2 regions of the Enterobacter pseudoroggenkampii genome follow, and region 2 is predicted to be linked to the other one. Evidence: riboswitches for the same ligand, from Rfam matches in the RefSeq annotation. Region 2 holds a riboswitch; the other holds the start of a gene.
What was found. A riboswitch is a leader RNA that binds a small molecule or an ion and turns the genes downstream of it on or off. The one in region 2 is predicted to bind molybdenum cofactor.
Positions count from the first base shown of each region.

Region 1 (7,532 bases), on a different contig from region 2:
GGTCTCGGCGATCCGGATCTCTATCTCAAGATGATGCTGCACCTGACGCAGGGGATGATCATCGACCAGCGCGCCATCGTCCGTCGTCTGGCGGAGCTGCAGTATGCCCGTAACGATCAGGCGTTCCAGCGCGGCACCTTCCGCGTACGCGGTGAGGTGATCGACATCTTCCCGGCGGAATCGGACGATATGGCGCTGCGCGTCGAGCTGTTCGACGAAGAGGTTGAACGCCTGTCGCTCTTCGACCCGCTGACCGGACACGTTGAGTCGGTGATCCAGCGCTTCACCATCTACCCAAAAACGCACTACGTGACGCCGCGCGAGCGTATCGTGCAGGCGATGGAAGAGATCAAAGTGGAGCTGGCCGAGCGCCGTAAGGTGCTGCTGGCCAACAATAAGCTGCTGGAGGAGCAGCGCCTGAGCCAGCGCACCCAGTTTGACCTTGAGATGATGAACGAGCTGGGCTACTGCTCCGGCATCGAAAACTACTCCCGCTTCCTCTCCGGGCGCGGGCCGGGCGAGCCGCCGCCGACGCTGTTTGACTACCTTCCGGCAGACGGTTTGCTGGTGATCGACGAATCCCACGTTACGATCCCGCAGATCGGCGGGATGTACCGCGGCGACCGGGCGCGTAAAGAGACGCTGGTAGAGTACGGCTTCCGCCTGCCGTCGGCGCTGGATAACCGTCCGATGAAATTTGAAGAGTTTGAGGCGCTCGCGCCGCAAACCATCTACGTTTCGGCCACGCCGGGCAACTACGAGCTGGAAAAATCGGGCGATGAGGTGGTTGACCAGGTGGTGCGTCCGACCGGGCTGTTGGATCCGGTTATCGAGGTGCGTCCGGTGGCCACCCAGGTGGACGACCTGCTCTCTGAGATCCGCGCCCGTTCCGCCATCAACGAGCGCGTGCTGGTGACCACGCTCACCAAGCGTATGGCGGAAGACCTGACCGAGTATCTCGAAGAGCACGGCGAGAAGGTGCGTTATCTGCACTCGGATATCGATACCGTGGAGCGCATGGAGATTATCCGCGACCTGCGTCTGGGCGAGTTTGACGTGCTGGTAGGGATTAACCTGCTGCGAGAAGGTCTCGATATGCCGGAGGTCTCGCTGGTGGCGATTCTCGATGCGGACAAAGAGGGCTTCCTGCGTTCTGAACGCTCCCTGATCCAGACCATCGGTCGTGCGGCGCGTAACGTCAACGGTAAAGCGATTCTGTACGGTGACAAAATTACCCCGTCGATGGCGAAAGCGATTGGTGAGACGGAACGCCGCCGCGAGAAACAGCAGCGCTACAACGAAGAACACGGCATTACGCCGCAGGGTCTGAACAAGAAGGTGGTGGATATTCTGGCGCTGGGTCAGAACATTGCCAAAACCAAAGCGAAAGGCCGCGGCAAGGCGCGTTCAGTGGTGGAAGAAGATACCGTCGTGCTGACGCCGAAAGCGCTGCAGCAGAAAATCCACGAGCTGGAAGGGCAGATGATGCAGCACGCGCAGAACCTTGAGTTCGAAGAGGCGGCGCAGATCCGCGACCAGCTTCATCAACTGCGGGATCTGTTTATCGCGGCATCATAGGTTAAAGCAGCGTATTTCTCCCTCTCCCCGTGGGAGAGGGCCGGGGTGAGGGCATCAGGCCGCAAAAAACGAACCTAACCCAGCGCCTGAATCGCCTTCTCCAGCGCCTCGCGCAGCAGGTGACGGTCGTGGCGATACTTGATGTCTGAGGCCTCCAGTGGCTCCTGCACCACCAGACGATCGCCAATCCCTGACACATCCACTTTTGGTCCCACGACTACGCCGTCAATGATTTTCTTGCCGACGTAATGCTCCATTAATTCAAGCTTGTCCGCCAGCGACAGGCTCGCCGCCGCCGGGCTCAGTTCACGTCCCAGATTACCGATGTAAACCATCGGCGCCGGGGTGCGGCGCAGCGCCTGCGCCAGCTCTTTCACCAGCAGAATGGGCATCAGGCTGGTATAAAAACTGCCTGGACCGATCAGGATAAGATCCGCTTCCCCGATTGCCTCTACCGCTTCACGCGTGGCGGGCACGCTCGGATAGGTCATCAACTCCGTTGGCGGCAGAAGGAGCTGGTCAATATTCACCTCGCCGTAAACTTCATGCCCTTCGGCGTCGATAGCCATCAAGTCAACCGGTTGTTCAGACATGGGGATCAGGAATGCGTCCACTTTGAGCAGATTACGGATCAGATTGATGGCTTCGAGAGGCCGTACGCTCAGGTGATCCAGCGCCTTTAACATCAGATTTCCGAGGTTATGCCCGGAAAGTTCGCCATTACCGCCAAAACGGTACTCAAACATCGCCGACGCGACGCTCGGCTCGGTAATTAACTGGTTCAGGCAGTTGCGCATATCTCCCCAGGCAATGCCGCCTTCGGCACGACGAATGCGCCCGGTTGAGCCGCCGTTATCGGTGGTGGTCACTATCCCTGTCAGCCTTGAGCCCAGTGACGACAAAGAGGACATAACCCGGCCTAAGCCGTGTCCTCCGCCAAGAGCGACCACTCGGTCAAGATCCGCAAAAGTGCGATTGCGCATACGTATTCCTTATTACGTTCGATCGCGTAACAGTAACCTAACTACCCCTAAAAGACGATGCTTCACCCGATGCAAAATGACGTATATCAATGTGAAAATGCGGTTTTTAGGTATTCTGTAGCGAAAATGGACGAATGACTCGCTATATACTTAATTATATAGCGAAAAGCGATAATGGCGCCGTCAGAATTTCCGCGCTACTATCGCCCTAACCACGTTTTCAAAATTGAAAACATACACTCTAGCCCTTGCGCCTGTGTCGAAAGATATGGCGCTCTGGCCGTGGCGAATTTGCCACCAGGGTACAGAAAGAAATGACTGTGCCTCCCGATCTGGAAAGGTGTACATGGCTTCACAACTTACTGATGCTTTCGCGCGTAAGTTTTATTACTTACGTCTGTCGATTACCGATGTGTGCAACTTCCGTTGCACCTACTGCCTGCCCGATGGCTACAAACCGGGCAGCATCACCAATAACGGCTTTCTCTCCGTGGATGAAGTGCGCCGCGTTACGCGCGCCTTCTCTGAGCTCGGCACCGAAAAAGTGCGCCTTACCGGCGGTGAACCCTCGCTGCGCCGCGATTTCCCCGACATCATTGCCGCCGTACGTGAAAACGAACGTATCCGCCAGATTGCGGTGACCACCAACGGTTACCGCATGGCGCGCGACGTGGCGACCTGGCGCAATGCGGGGCTGACGGCGATCAACGTCAGCGTCGATAGCCTGGACGCCCGCCAGTTCCACGCCATTACCGGCCAGGATAAATTCCAGCAGGTCATGGACGGTATCGATGCGGCATTTGCGGCCGGCTTCGAAAAAGTCAAAGTCAACACGGTGCTGATGCGTGATGTAAACCATCACCAGCTTGATACCTTCCTGGCGTGGATTAAATCCCGCCCCATTCAGCTGCGTTTTATTGAGCTGATGGAAACCGGCGAGGGTAGCGAGCTGTTCCGCCGCCATCACATCTCCGGCATGGTGCTGCGCGACGAGCTGCTAAAACGCGGCTGGCTCCATCAGATCCGCCAGCGCAGCGACGGCCCGGCGCAGGTCTTCTGCCACCCGGATTACGAAGGCGAGATCGGGCTTATCATGCCTTACGAGAAAGATTTCTGCGCCAGCTGCAACCGCCTGCGCGTCTCCTCCGTGGGCAAGCTCCATCTTTGCCTGTTTGGTGACGGCGGCGTAGACCTTCGCGATCTGCTGGAAGACGATGCGCAGCAGGACGCGCTTGAAGCACGCATTTCTGAAGCGCTGACGCATAAAAAACAGACCCACTTCCTGCATCAGGGCAATACCGGCATTACTCAGAACCTGTCCTACATCGGCGGGTAATCAGGCTTAAGAAGGAAACAGAAAATGAGTCAGGTAAGCGCAGAATTTATCCCGACACGCATTGCTATCCTTACCGTTTCCGATCGCCGTGGCGAAGAGGATGATACCTCCGGCCACTGGCTGCGCGAGGCGGCCCATGACGCGGGGCATCACATTGTTGATAAAGCGATCGTGAAGGAGAACCGCTACGCCATTCGCGCGCAGGTCTCTCAGTGGATCGCCAGCGATGAGGTGCAGGTGGTGCTGATCACCGGCGGCACCGGCTTTACCGCAGGCGATCAGGCCCCCGAAGCGCTTATCCCGCTGTTCGACCGCGAGGTGGAAGGCTTCGGCGAGGTGTTCCGCATGCTCTCCTTTGAAGAGATTGGTACCTCCACGCTGCAGTCGCGCGCCGTTGCCGGGGTGGCTAACAAAACCCTGATTTTCGCCATGCCGGGCTCGACCAAAGCCTGCCGCACCGCGTGGGAAAACATCATCGCCCCGCAGCTGGATGCCCGTACCCGTCCGTGTAATTTCCATCCCCATTTAAAGAAATAAGCTATGTCACAACTGACCCACATTAACGCCGCAGGCGAAGCGCATATGGTGGACGTCTCCGCCAAAGCGGAAACGGTGCGCGAGGCGCGCGCCGAAGCGTTCGTCACCATGCTGCCGGAGACGCTGGCGATGATTATCGACGGCAGCCATCACAAGGGCGATGTCTTTGCCACCGCGCGCATCGCGGGGATTCAGGCCGCCAAGCGCACCTGGGATCTCATCCCGCTGTGCCATCCGCTGATGCTGAGCAAGGTGGAGGTGAACCTGCAGGCCCAGCCGGAGCAGAGCCGGGTGCGCATTGAGTCACTCTGCCGCTTAACCGGCAAAACCGGCGTGGAGATGGAAGCGCTGACGGCGGCCTCCGTTGCCGCGCTGACCATCTACGACATGTGCAAAGCGGTGCAGAAAGATATGGTGATTGGCCCGGTTCGCCTGCTGGCAAAAAGCGGCGGCAAATCCGGAGATTTTAAGGTGGACAGTCATGATTAAGGTGCTCTTTTTTGCGCAGGTGCGCGAGCTGGTGAATACCGACAGCCTGACGCTGGATGCGTCTTTTGAAAACGTTGCTGCCCTGCGCGCGCATCTGGCGGCACAAAGCGACCGCTGGGCGCTGGCGCTGGACGAAGGCAAGCTGCTGGCCGCCGTTAACCAGACGCTGGTGGAATTCACCCACCCGCTGGCCGAAGGGGATGAAGTGGCCTTCTTCCCGCCGGTAACGGGGGGCTAAGATGGCTGAAACCCGAATTCTGGTGAGCCCCGGGCGTTTTAACGTGGGGACCGAATACAGCTGGCTGGCGGAACGCGATGAAGACGGCGCAGTTGTCACCTTCACTGGCAAAGTGCGCAACCACAACCTCGGCGACAGCGTGAAGGCGCTGACGCTGGAGCATTATCCCGGCATGACGGAGAAGTCGCTGGCGGAGATTGTTGGCGAGGCGCGGGGCCGCTGGCCGCTCGGCCGCGTCACGGTGATTCACCGCATCGGCGAGATGTGGCCCGGCGAGGAGATTGTCTTCGTCGGGGTGACCAGCGCGCACCGCGGCAGCGCGTTTGCCGCCGGGGAGTTCATTATGGATTACCTCAAAACCAGGGCGCCGTTCTGGAAGCGCGAAGCCACGCCGGAGGGTGACCGCTGGGTAGAATCTCGCGACAGCGATAAACAAGCCGCCAGCCGTTGGTAGTCGGTTTACGCGGATGTGTTAATCTTAACGTGTGTGTCTACTTAAACTTAATCAGGAGTGAATCATGGACCGATTTCCGCGTTCCGATTCAATAGTACAGCAGACCCGTAGCGGCCTGCAGACGTATATGGCTCAGGTGTACGGCTGGATGACGGTTGGCCTGCTGCTTACCGCGTTTATCGCGTGGTATGCGGCGAACACGCCGGAGCTGATGATGTTTATCTTCTCCAGTAAGATCACCTTCTTTGGGCTGATTATCGCGCAGCTGGCGCTGGTGTTTGTGCTTTCGGGTCTGGTGCAAAAGCTGAGTGCCGGAATGGCGACCACGCTGTTTATGCTCTATTCGGCGCTGACCGGGCTGACGCTCTCCAGTATTTTCATCGTCTACACCTACTCCTCCATCGCCAGCACTTTTGTGGTCACCGGCGGGATGTTTGGCGCGATGAGCCTGTACGGTTACACCACGAAGCGCGATCTGAGCGGCTTCGGCAGCATGCTGTTTATGGGGCTGATCGGGATTGTGCTGGCGTCGCTGGTGAACCTGTGGCTGAAGAGCGAAGCGCTGATGTGGGCCGTGACCTACATCGGGGTGGTGATCTTCGTTGGATTGACGGCGTATGACACCCAGAAGCTGAAAAACATCGGCGAGCAGATTGACGTGCGCGACAGCTCGAACCTGCGCAAATACGCGATCCTGGGCGCCCTGACGCTGTATCTGGACTTCATCAACCTGTTCCTGATGCTGCTGCGTATTTTCGGCAACCGTCGTTAAGGTTGCTTTGCCGGGTGGCGGCTTCGCCTTACCCGGCCTACGAAGCGCGAACCGTAGGTCGGGTAAGGCGAAGCCGCCACCCGACTTATTCACTTCGCTAGCATCCTCTCATTCTTCGCCCGCAGCTTTTTCGCCCGACTTTCCAGCACCAGATAGCAGATCGTTGCCAGCGCCAGCGGCAGGAAGTAATACAGCATGCGGTACGCCAGCAGGGCGGCGATAATCGTTCCCTGAGAAACATGCTCCCCGGCCAGCAGGGCAATAAACACCGCCTCCAGCACGCCGATCCCCGCCGGAATATGCACAATCACGCCCGCAATACTGCTCACCAGCAGCACGCCCAGCACGAAGAAGTAGTTTACGTCCTCGCCAATCAGCAGCCAGATGATGGCTCCCATCGCCATCCAGTTAGCGCTGGAAACCGCCATCTGCAGCACCGCAAACTTCCACGAGGGCAGGACCAGCTTTTGCCCTTTAATGGTCATATGACGGCGTCTGGCAAAGGCGCAGGCCCAGAGATAAACGGCGATAATCAGCAGCAGTACGATGCCCAGAATGCGCAGCGTAGCCTCATCGATATACCAGTGCGCGGGCAACTGCACCACGCCGATGGTGAAGATCACCCCGCCGAGCAGAATATAGCCCAGCCAGTTAGTGGTGATGCTTAACGAGAAAATGCGCGTGATGGTTCCGCCCGGCAGGCCAAGGCGCGAATAAAGGCGATAGCGCATGCCAATGCCGCCGACCCAGGTACTCAGCGTCAGGTTAAAGGCGTAGCAGATAAACGACACCAGCATTACCTGACGTTTGGCCAGCTTGTGGCCGCAGTAAGCGCGGCCCAGCAGGTCATAGCAGCCGTACATCAGGTAGCTCACGATAACCAGCCCCACAGCGCCCAGCAGCACCATCCGGTTATAGTTGCGGATGACCTTCCACACCTCTTCCCAGTCAACTTTCTGCGCGTAGACCACCAGCAGAACCGCGACCGCAATAAAAAACAGCCAGGTGAGGATCTTTTTTGCCAGCCGCCAGCGTGGATGCGATTTCGACATCAGGGTTTGCCTCCGTCTTCCGCTTCTATGCGGTCCTGGGTTTCCATTTCGGGTTGTACCGGCGGGTCCACCTGCGCCAGCTTCGGCGTATGC
Region 1 is NZ_JAPMLV010000001.1:490,812-498,343, forward strand. It holds gene uvrB (excinuclease ABC subunit UvrB) at 1-1,578, shown strand, start outside; gene yvcK (uridine diphosphate-N-acetylglucosamine-binding protein YvcK) at 1,653-2,561, opposite strand; molybdenum cofactor riboswitch at 2,787-2,920, shown strand; gene moaA (GTP 3',8-cyclase MoaA) at 2,908-3,897, shown strand; gene moaB (molybdenum cofactor biosynthesis protein B) at 3,922-4,434, shown strand; gene moaC (cyclic pyranopterin monophosphate synthase MoaC) at 4,438-4,923, shown strand; gene moaD (molybdopterin synthase sulfur carrier subunit) at 4,916-5,161, shown strand; gene moaE (molybdopterin synthase catalytic subunit MoaE) at 5,163-5,615, shown strand; gene OTG14_RS02435 (Bax inhibitor-1/YccA family protein) at 5,680-6,387, shown strand; gene OTG14_RS02440 (lysylphosphatidylglycerol synthase domain-containing protein) at 6,477-7,439, opposite strand; gene clsB (cardiolipin synthase ClsB) at 7,439-7,532, opposite strand, start outside.
Region 1: it holds a riboswitch for molybdenum cofactor, as region 2 does, so the genes downstream of both, moaA (GTP 3',8-cyclase MoaA) here and moaA (GTP 3',8-cyclase MoaA) in region 2, are expected to answer to the same signal.

Region 2 (7,532 bases):
GTTATATCAACCGGTTGGATCTTTAACTGGTTGTACTCATGCTGCTGCGTGGATGTCGACATCGGGAATTCTTGATGGTGGGTATGAAGATGTAGGAAGACATGTGGCACTCGATAAACTACTCGGCAGTCGATCAATGAAGAATGGGGAGTGGCAAAATGGCGCGGCACTGGTTTCCAGTCGGGCTAGCTATGAAATGGTACAGAAAGCTGCTGCATGTGGGGTAGAAATACTTTTCGCTGTCTCTGCAGCAACCTCTCTTGCGGTCGAAGTGGCTGAACGTTGTAACCTTACGCTTGTCGGATTTTGCCGTCCAGGTAAGGCAACCATCTACACGCATCCACAACGACTGACATTATAAAATTCTCTTAATGTCGTATTTGTATGCTACTCAGTTGTATCCTAATCTTTAAATAGATATATGTTATTTTTTATTGTGATAATGGAGGGGTATTTTGTTCACACATGTAACAGTAACACACAATCAACAGAATCGCGGTTTAAGTGAAGATTTTTTTGAAATTGATGAAAAATGGGAGTTATATATTAATTCGCACCACATCGTTGATTTCTATAGAAAGGCCGGGAGTTCTTATACCCTTATTACACTCATCAATGGCGATGTGTATGGAGTTCAACAAACACCAGAAGAATTATATGCTATTTTGAAAGCTTGAGTTGTAAATGTCCTGTCTCATTAGTCTGGTGAGATAATGTTTAGTAAGGTCCTCTTTAGTATTCTGTAAAGAGGTGCTGTGTGTAAATACTAATGGTTCAGGGTATTTTTTTAACTATTCTGAACCATACTTTTTACCTTAAAGGGGGCTTTCAGTCTGGTAGTAGGGTAAAAACCGTGCAACCCTCTGATTTTATGGGGTCTTCTGCTTTAAGCAAGTATTTACTTAACAGTGACTGAATTAACAATGTATTTCCTGCAGCGCTGAGTTGAAGCGGCTTTATGAGCACGCCATGCTTGTTAAATGAATCAGCTAACGCTGCCTGGCCTACATAGATAACAGACTCTGTTATATCGATATTGGGCTGATTTTTTTCTTCACACTCAGGCAGTACATAACCACGCCATCCGTTATCTTTTAACTCGTCGAAGAATTGCGTAAAGCGAAATAAATGGCTGTATTTTTCATTCTCAATTGATTGTATTGCCAGAACACTTGCCGCTTTTTTATATAACTCCGCTTTCTGGCCATAACGTTTTCCCTGATTCAGAAACCAAAGGATATCCTGTGCAAATGGTTTCGAAAATAACTTATACTTTTGGGCGTTTAAAAGCCAGTTCATGATAAACATATGCTCTTGAGAAGGGGTTATGATTTTCCTTTCCTGATGGGCAAGTTTAACAGCGATAATAATACACCACGAAAGATGTGCTAATTCATAGCTGGCGGTATTTTTGTAGCTGATCAAAAGTCTTTCCTTATTGCCAGAAAAGCTAGCAAGAAGTATAAATGTCTAAAAAATCATGTTGCATCCAGTAAATATTTACTCACCAGTGCTCTGCTGCCTGGCGATCGCTATCCCGAGCATCAACCCAGCGATCGCCTTCCGGCGTGGCTTCGCGCTTCCAGAACGGCGCTCTGGTTTTGAGGTAATCCATAATGAATTCCCCTGCCGCAAACGCGCTGCCGCGGTGCGCGCTGGTCACCCCGACGAAGACAATCTCCTCGCCAGGCCACATCTCGCCGATGCGGTGAATTACCGTGATGCGGCCGAGCGGCCAGCGGCCCCGCGCCTCGTCAACAATCTCCGCCAGCGACTTCTCTGTCATGCCGGGATAATGCTCCAGCGTCAGCGCCTTCACGCTGTCGCCGAGGTTGTGGTTGCGCACTTTGCCAGTGAAGGTGACAACTGCGCCGTCTTCATCGCGTTCCGCCAGCCAGCTGTATTCGGTCCCCACGTTAAAACGCCCGGGGCTCACCAGAATTCGGGTGTCAGCCATCTTAGCCCCCCGTTACCGGCGGGAAGAAGGCCACTTCATCCCCTTCGGCCAGCGGGTGGGTGAATTCCACCAGCGTCTGGTTAACGGCGGCCAGCAGCTTGCCTTCCTCCAGCGCCAGCGCCCAGCGGTCGCTCTGTGCCGCGAGATGCGCCCGCAGGGCAGCAACGTTTTCAAAAGACGCATCCAGCGTCAGGCTGTCGGTATTCACCAGCTCGCGCACCTGCGCAAAAAAGAGCACCTTAATCATGGCTGTCCACCTTAAAATCACCGGATTTTCCGCCGCTTTTTGCCAGCAGGCGAACCGGGCCAATCACCATATCTTTCTGCACCGCTTTGCACATGTCGTAGATGGTCAGCGCGGCGACGGAGGCCGCCGTCAGCGCCTCCATCTCCACGCCGGTTTTGCCGGTTAAGCGGCACAGCGATTCAATCCGCACCCGATGGTGCTCCGGCTGCGCCTGCAGGTTCACCTCCACCTTGCTCAGCATCAGCGGATGACATAGTGGAATTAAGTCCCAGGTGCGTTTGGCAGCCTGAATCCCCGCGATGCGCGCGGTGGCAAAGACATCACCCTTGTGATGGCTGCCGTCGATAATCATCGCCAGCGTCTCCGGCAGCATGGTGACGAACGCTTCGGCGCGCGCCTCGCGCACCGTTTCGGCTTTGGCGGAAACATCCACCATATGCGCTTCACCGGCGGCGTTAATGTGGGTCAGTTGTGACATAGCTTATTTCTTTAAATGGGGATGGAAATTACACGGACGGGTACGGGCGTCCAGCTGCGGGGCGATGATATTTTCCCACGCGGTGCGGCAGGCTTTGGTCGAGCCCGGCATGGCGAAAATCAGCGTTTTGTTAGCCACCCCGGCAACGGCGCGCGACTGCAGCGTGGAGGTACCGATCTCTTCAAAGGAGAGCATGCGGAACACCTCGCCGAAGCCTTCCACCTCGCGGTCGAACAGCGGGATAAGCGCTTCGGGGGCCTGATCGCCTGCGGTAAAGCCGGTGCCGCCGGTGATCAGCACCACCTGAACCTCATCGCTGGCGATCCACTGAGAGACCTGCGCGCGAATGGCGTAGCGGTTCTCCTTCACGATCGCTTTATCGACGATGTGATGCCCCGCGTCATGGGCCGCCTCGCGCAGCCAGTGGCCGGAGGTATCATCCTCTTCGCCACGGCGATCGGAAACGGTAAGGATAGCAATGCGTGTCGGGATAAATTCTGCGCTTACCTGACTAATTTTCTGTTTCCTTCTTAAGCCTGATTACCCGCCGATGTAGGACAGGTTCTGAGTAATGCCGGTATTGCCCTGATGCAGGAAATGGGTCTGTTTTTTATGCGTCAGTGCTTCGGTAATCCGGGCTTCCAGTTCGGCCTGTTGCCGGTCATCAACCATCAGGTCCCTCAGGTCTACGCCTCCATCCCCGAACAGACACAGATGCAGTTTGCCCACGGAGGAGACGCGCAGGCGGTTGCAGCTGGCGCAGAAATCTTTCTCGTAAGGCATGATAAGCCCGATTTCCCCTTCGTAATCCGGGTGGCAGAAGACCTGCGCCGGGCCGTCACTGCGCTGGCGGATCTGGTGGATCCAGCCGCGTTTCAGCAGCTCGTCGCGCAGCACCATGCCGGAGATGTGATGGCGGCGGAACAGCTCGCTGCCCTCGCCGGTTTCCATCAGTTCAATAAAACGCAGCTGAATGGGACGGGATTTAATCCACGCCAGGAAGGTATCAAGCTGGTGATGGTTTACATCACGCATCAGCACCGTGTTGACTTTGACTTTTTCGAAGCCGGCCGCAAATGCTGCATCAATACCGTCCATGACCTGCTGGAATTTATCCTGGCCGGTAATGGCATGGAACTGGCGGGCGTCCAGACTGTCCACGCTGACGTTGATGGCGGTTAAGCCCGCATCGCGCCAGATCGCCACGTCGCGCGCCATGCGGTAACCGTTGGTCGTCATCGCAATCTGGCGGATACGTTCGTTTTCACGTACCGCGGCAATGATGTCGGGAAAATCGCGGCGCAGCGAGGGTTCGCCGCCGGTCAGACGCACTTTTTCGGTGCCGAGCTCTGAGAAGGCACGCGTGACGCGGCGCACTTCATCCACGGAGAGAAAGCCGTTATTGGTGACGTTGCCCGGTTTGTAGCCGTCGGGCAGGCAGTAGGTGCAACGGAAATTGCACACATCGGTAATCGACAGACGTAAGTAATAAAACTTACGCGCGAAAGCATCTGTAAGTTGTGAGGTCATATACACTTTTCCAAATACGGGAGGCGTGGTTATTTCTTCCCACACCCTGGCAACAGCGTGGCTGTTACGGCCAGAAAACCATATCTTGCGACACAGGTCTAAAGGCTAGAGTGTTAACTGATAATTTGAGTATAACGCGAAATAAATAAATGCGACATAAAATTACGTTATGTTAATTTTTATATAACGGCTCCGTAAATAACCACCTTGAATTTATGGTTAGTGATAGATTCTATTTATAATGTAATAAGCGCCGCTTACTACCAACATGCTTTCATAATGAATGAAGGGGAGGGCGTTAATGCTCTTAGATTAATTGGAGGGTAATGGTGGTTTTATATGAAGTGAATTTATTTTTTGATTTGGAAAATCATTAGCCCCCTTGTTTATAATAAAGGGGGCTTTCAATTTCTTGATTGTTTCTACGTGAGATTGTAATGACTATTAGGTTGATGAATTGGCGGTAGTGGTTTTTGTTTAGTCATATCCATCAGATTGCGTTCTATTGTATTGCAAATAGCATTGAGGGGTAGGTCATTTGATTCTGTACCAAATGGTTTTTCAAGTTGCTCAGCAAGAGCATCCCATGCCAGAAAAGCATACGATATAAAGACAGAGACAAAGGGGGTCATATAGCGTAAGTCAGTTACCAGTGCGAAAGGCAACAGAGTACAAAACAGATACACTGTTCGTTGCAAAATCAGTGTGTAAGCGAAGGGGACCGGGGTGTTCGCGATCCTTTCACATCCACCCTGTACATGGGATAGTTCATTAATGCTGCTGCTAATGAGGTTAAAGTGAATGTCGCTAATTTGCCCATCTTTATTTATTTTGGCTATTTCTCTGTTAAGTAAAAGTAGTATTTTGTTGGTTGGGTAAGCACTGTTCATGACAGAAAGAAAAACTGATTTTGGCAGGATTCGATACACATCATAAGAAGCTTCATTGTTTCTTAATTGGTTTTTTAAACTCCAGCTAAAGGCTATAAGATAATCACAGATGGTCTTATGCAGATTTTTATCATCCGGGACAAGGTTAATGACAAGGCGCATTATGTTGCGCTGTGCAATTATCATGGTACCCCATAATGCTCTGGCTTCAATGAAACGGCTGTAGGTTGCATTATTCCTGAAGCCTAAGAAAATTGCGATCGCGATACCCAGCAAACTGAATGGTGCAACGGTAAGATGAATCCCTAGTTGCTCATACCACTGGAACAACACAATGGCTACAATCGACATACCTATATTGAGCGAAAGTCGGAAAATGATGCTGGACAAGACAGAACCATGCCAGGTAAATAGACGGATGAACCAGTGTTGTGGTGGACGCACAATCATTAATATGAATCCTTAAACGCTCTTTATTATGAAAGAGCAGGCTCAGGTTTCGAGCCTGCTTTGATTTACTCAAAATCAGTTTTTTGCATTTTCCTGATTTTCATCCACACTGTCATTCTCTTTTTTTACTGGAATTGTTTCATTCTTAAACACGACGGTTTCAGTACTGTCATCGTAACCAATGCTGACCGTATCTCCTGATTTGAGTTGATCGCTGAGGATTTCTTTTGCCAGCCTGGTTTCCACTTCCTGGCGAATCTTACGTTTGAGTTCACGCGCCCCAAAGTCGGGCTGATAACCGACTTCAACCAGATGTTCAATGAGGGAGTCATCGAGTTTGAGTGAAATGTCCTGTGCGGCTGCAGTGCGAGTCAGTCTGTCGAGCTGAATCTGGACAATCAGACGGATGTTCTCCTGCGACAGCGAGTTGAACACAATCACTTCATCGATGCGGTTAAGAAACTCTGGACGGAAATGGCCTTTCAGCAGTTGCATTAGCTCTTCATGCAGGACTTTCGGCGTTTTTTGCTCTTCTTCCGGTAATCCGGCATTAGCCATAATGAGAGCCGAACCAAGGTTACTGGTAGCAATGATGGTGGTATTACTGAAATCAATTACCCGGCCCTTACCGTCGGTTAATCGGCCATCATCGAAAACCTGCAACAGAACGTTGTAAACATCGGGGTGCGCCTTTTCGATCTCGTCGAGCAGTATCACGCTGTATGGACGACGTCGAACTTTTTCAGTCAACTGCCCCCCCTCATCATAACCAACATATCCTGGAGGAGCACCGATCAACCGGGCGACAGTGTGTTTCTCCATATATTCAGACATATCAATACGAATTATGGCCTGTTCATCACCAAATACGGCTTCGGCAATGGCCTTGGCTAATTCCGTTTTCCCCACGCCTGTCGGACCAAGGAACAAGAAGGTTGCAATCGGACGATGGGCCTGTCCCAGACCGGCTCTGGAGAGCCTGACTGCATCGCTGACGGCTGTGACTGCCTGATCCTGCCCAACGACTCTTTGTTTCAGGAGTTCTTCCATATTGAGCAGTTTTTTTCGTTCTTCCTGGGTCAAATCGCTAACGGGTATACCGGTCAGTCTGGAGACCACTTCCGCCACAGCAGCAACAGTCACTTCAAGGGTTTCGGAGCCCGTTTTGTTCTTCCACGCTTCTGTCTGTTGTTCAAGGGATTCCTGCTTAGCGGCAATGTCACTTTCAAAACGTTTCACCTCGTCAAAAAGTTTACGGGAGGAGGCGTAATCTCTTTCACGTTTCAGATGCGCGATTTCAGCCTCAAGCTCCTGAATTGCAACAGGTCGTGAACTGGCACCAATACGAACGCGTGCTGCAGCCTGGTCGATAAGGTCAATGGCCTTATCCGGAAGAAAACGAGACGTTATGTATCGGTCTGATAGCTCAGCAGCTGCAACAAATGCATCATCTTTGAAAGTGACCTGATGGTGGGCTTCAAGTGTGTCTCTGAGTCCACGAAGAATAACAATCGTCTGATCTACTGTTGGCTCTTCAACCAGAACTGGCTGGAAGCGGCGCTCAAGCGCTGCATCTTTTTCGATATGCTTCTGGTACTCATTTAATGTTGTCGCCCCGATTAGGCTAAGTTCTCCGCGTGCCAGAGCAGGCTTCAGGACGTTTGCAATATCGAGCCCACCTTCGCCTCCACCCTGACCCGCACCAACTATGGTATGAAGCTCATCAATAAAGAGAATCAGCTCTCCCTTTTTAGCCGTCACTTCATCAATCAGTTGTTTAGCCCGTTCCTCAAACTCCCCACGATACTTGGCTCCGGCTACCATCGAGTTCATATTGATCTCGACGAGACGTTTATCACGCAGAACTTCAGGCACATCACCTTTGACAATTCGTTGTGCCAGCCCTTCAACGATCGCCGTTTTACCTACACCGGGTTCACCAATGAGTACCGGGTTATTCTTCTTACGGCGAGCCAGAAC
Region 2 is NZ_JAPMLV010000004.1:87,241-94,772, reverse strand. It holds gene fdhD (formate dehydrogenase accessory sulfurtransferase FdhD) at 1-361, shown strand, start outside; gene OTG14_RS17460 (hypothetical protein) at 456-677, shown strand; gene OTG14_RS17455 (DUF2913 family protein) at 829-1,425, opposite strand; gene moaE (molybdopterin synthase catalytic subunit MoaE) at 1,505-1,957, opposite strand; gene moaD (molybdopterin synthase sulfur carrier subunit) at 1,959-2,204, opposite strand; gene moaC (cyclic pyranopterin monophosphate synthase MoaC) at 2,197-2,682, opposite strand; gene moaB (molybdenum cofactor biosynthesis protein B) at 2,686-3,198, opposite strand; gene moaA (GTP 3',8-cyclase MoaA) at 3,223-4,212, opposite strand; molybdenum cofactor riboswitch at 4,200-4,337, opposite strand; gene OTG14_RS17425 (bestrophin family protein) at 4,635-5,552, opposite strand; gene OTG14_RS17420 (ATP-dependent Clp protease ATP-binding subunit) at 5,628-7,532, opposite strand, start outside.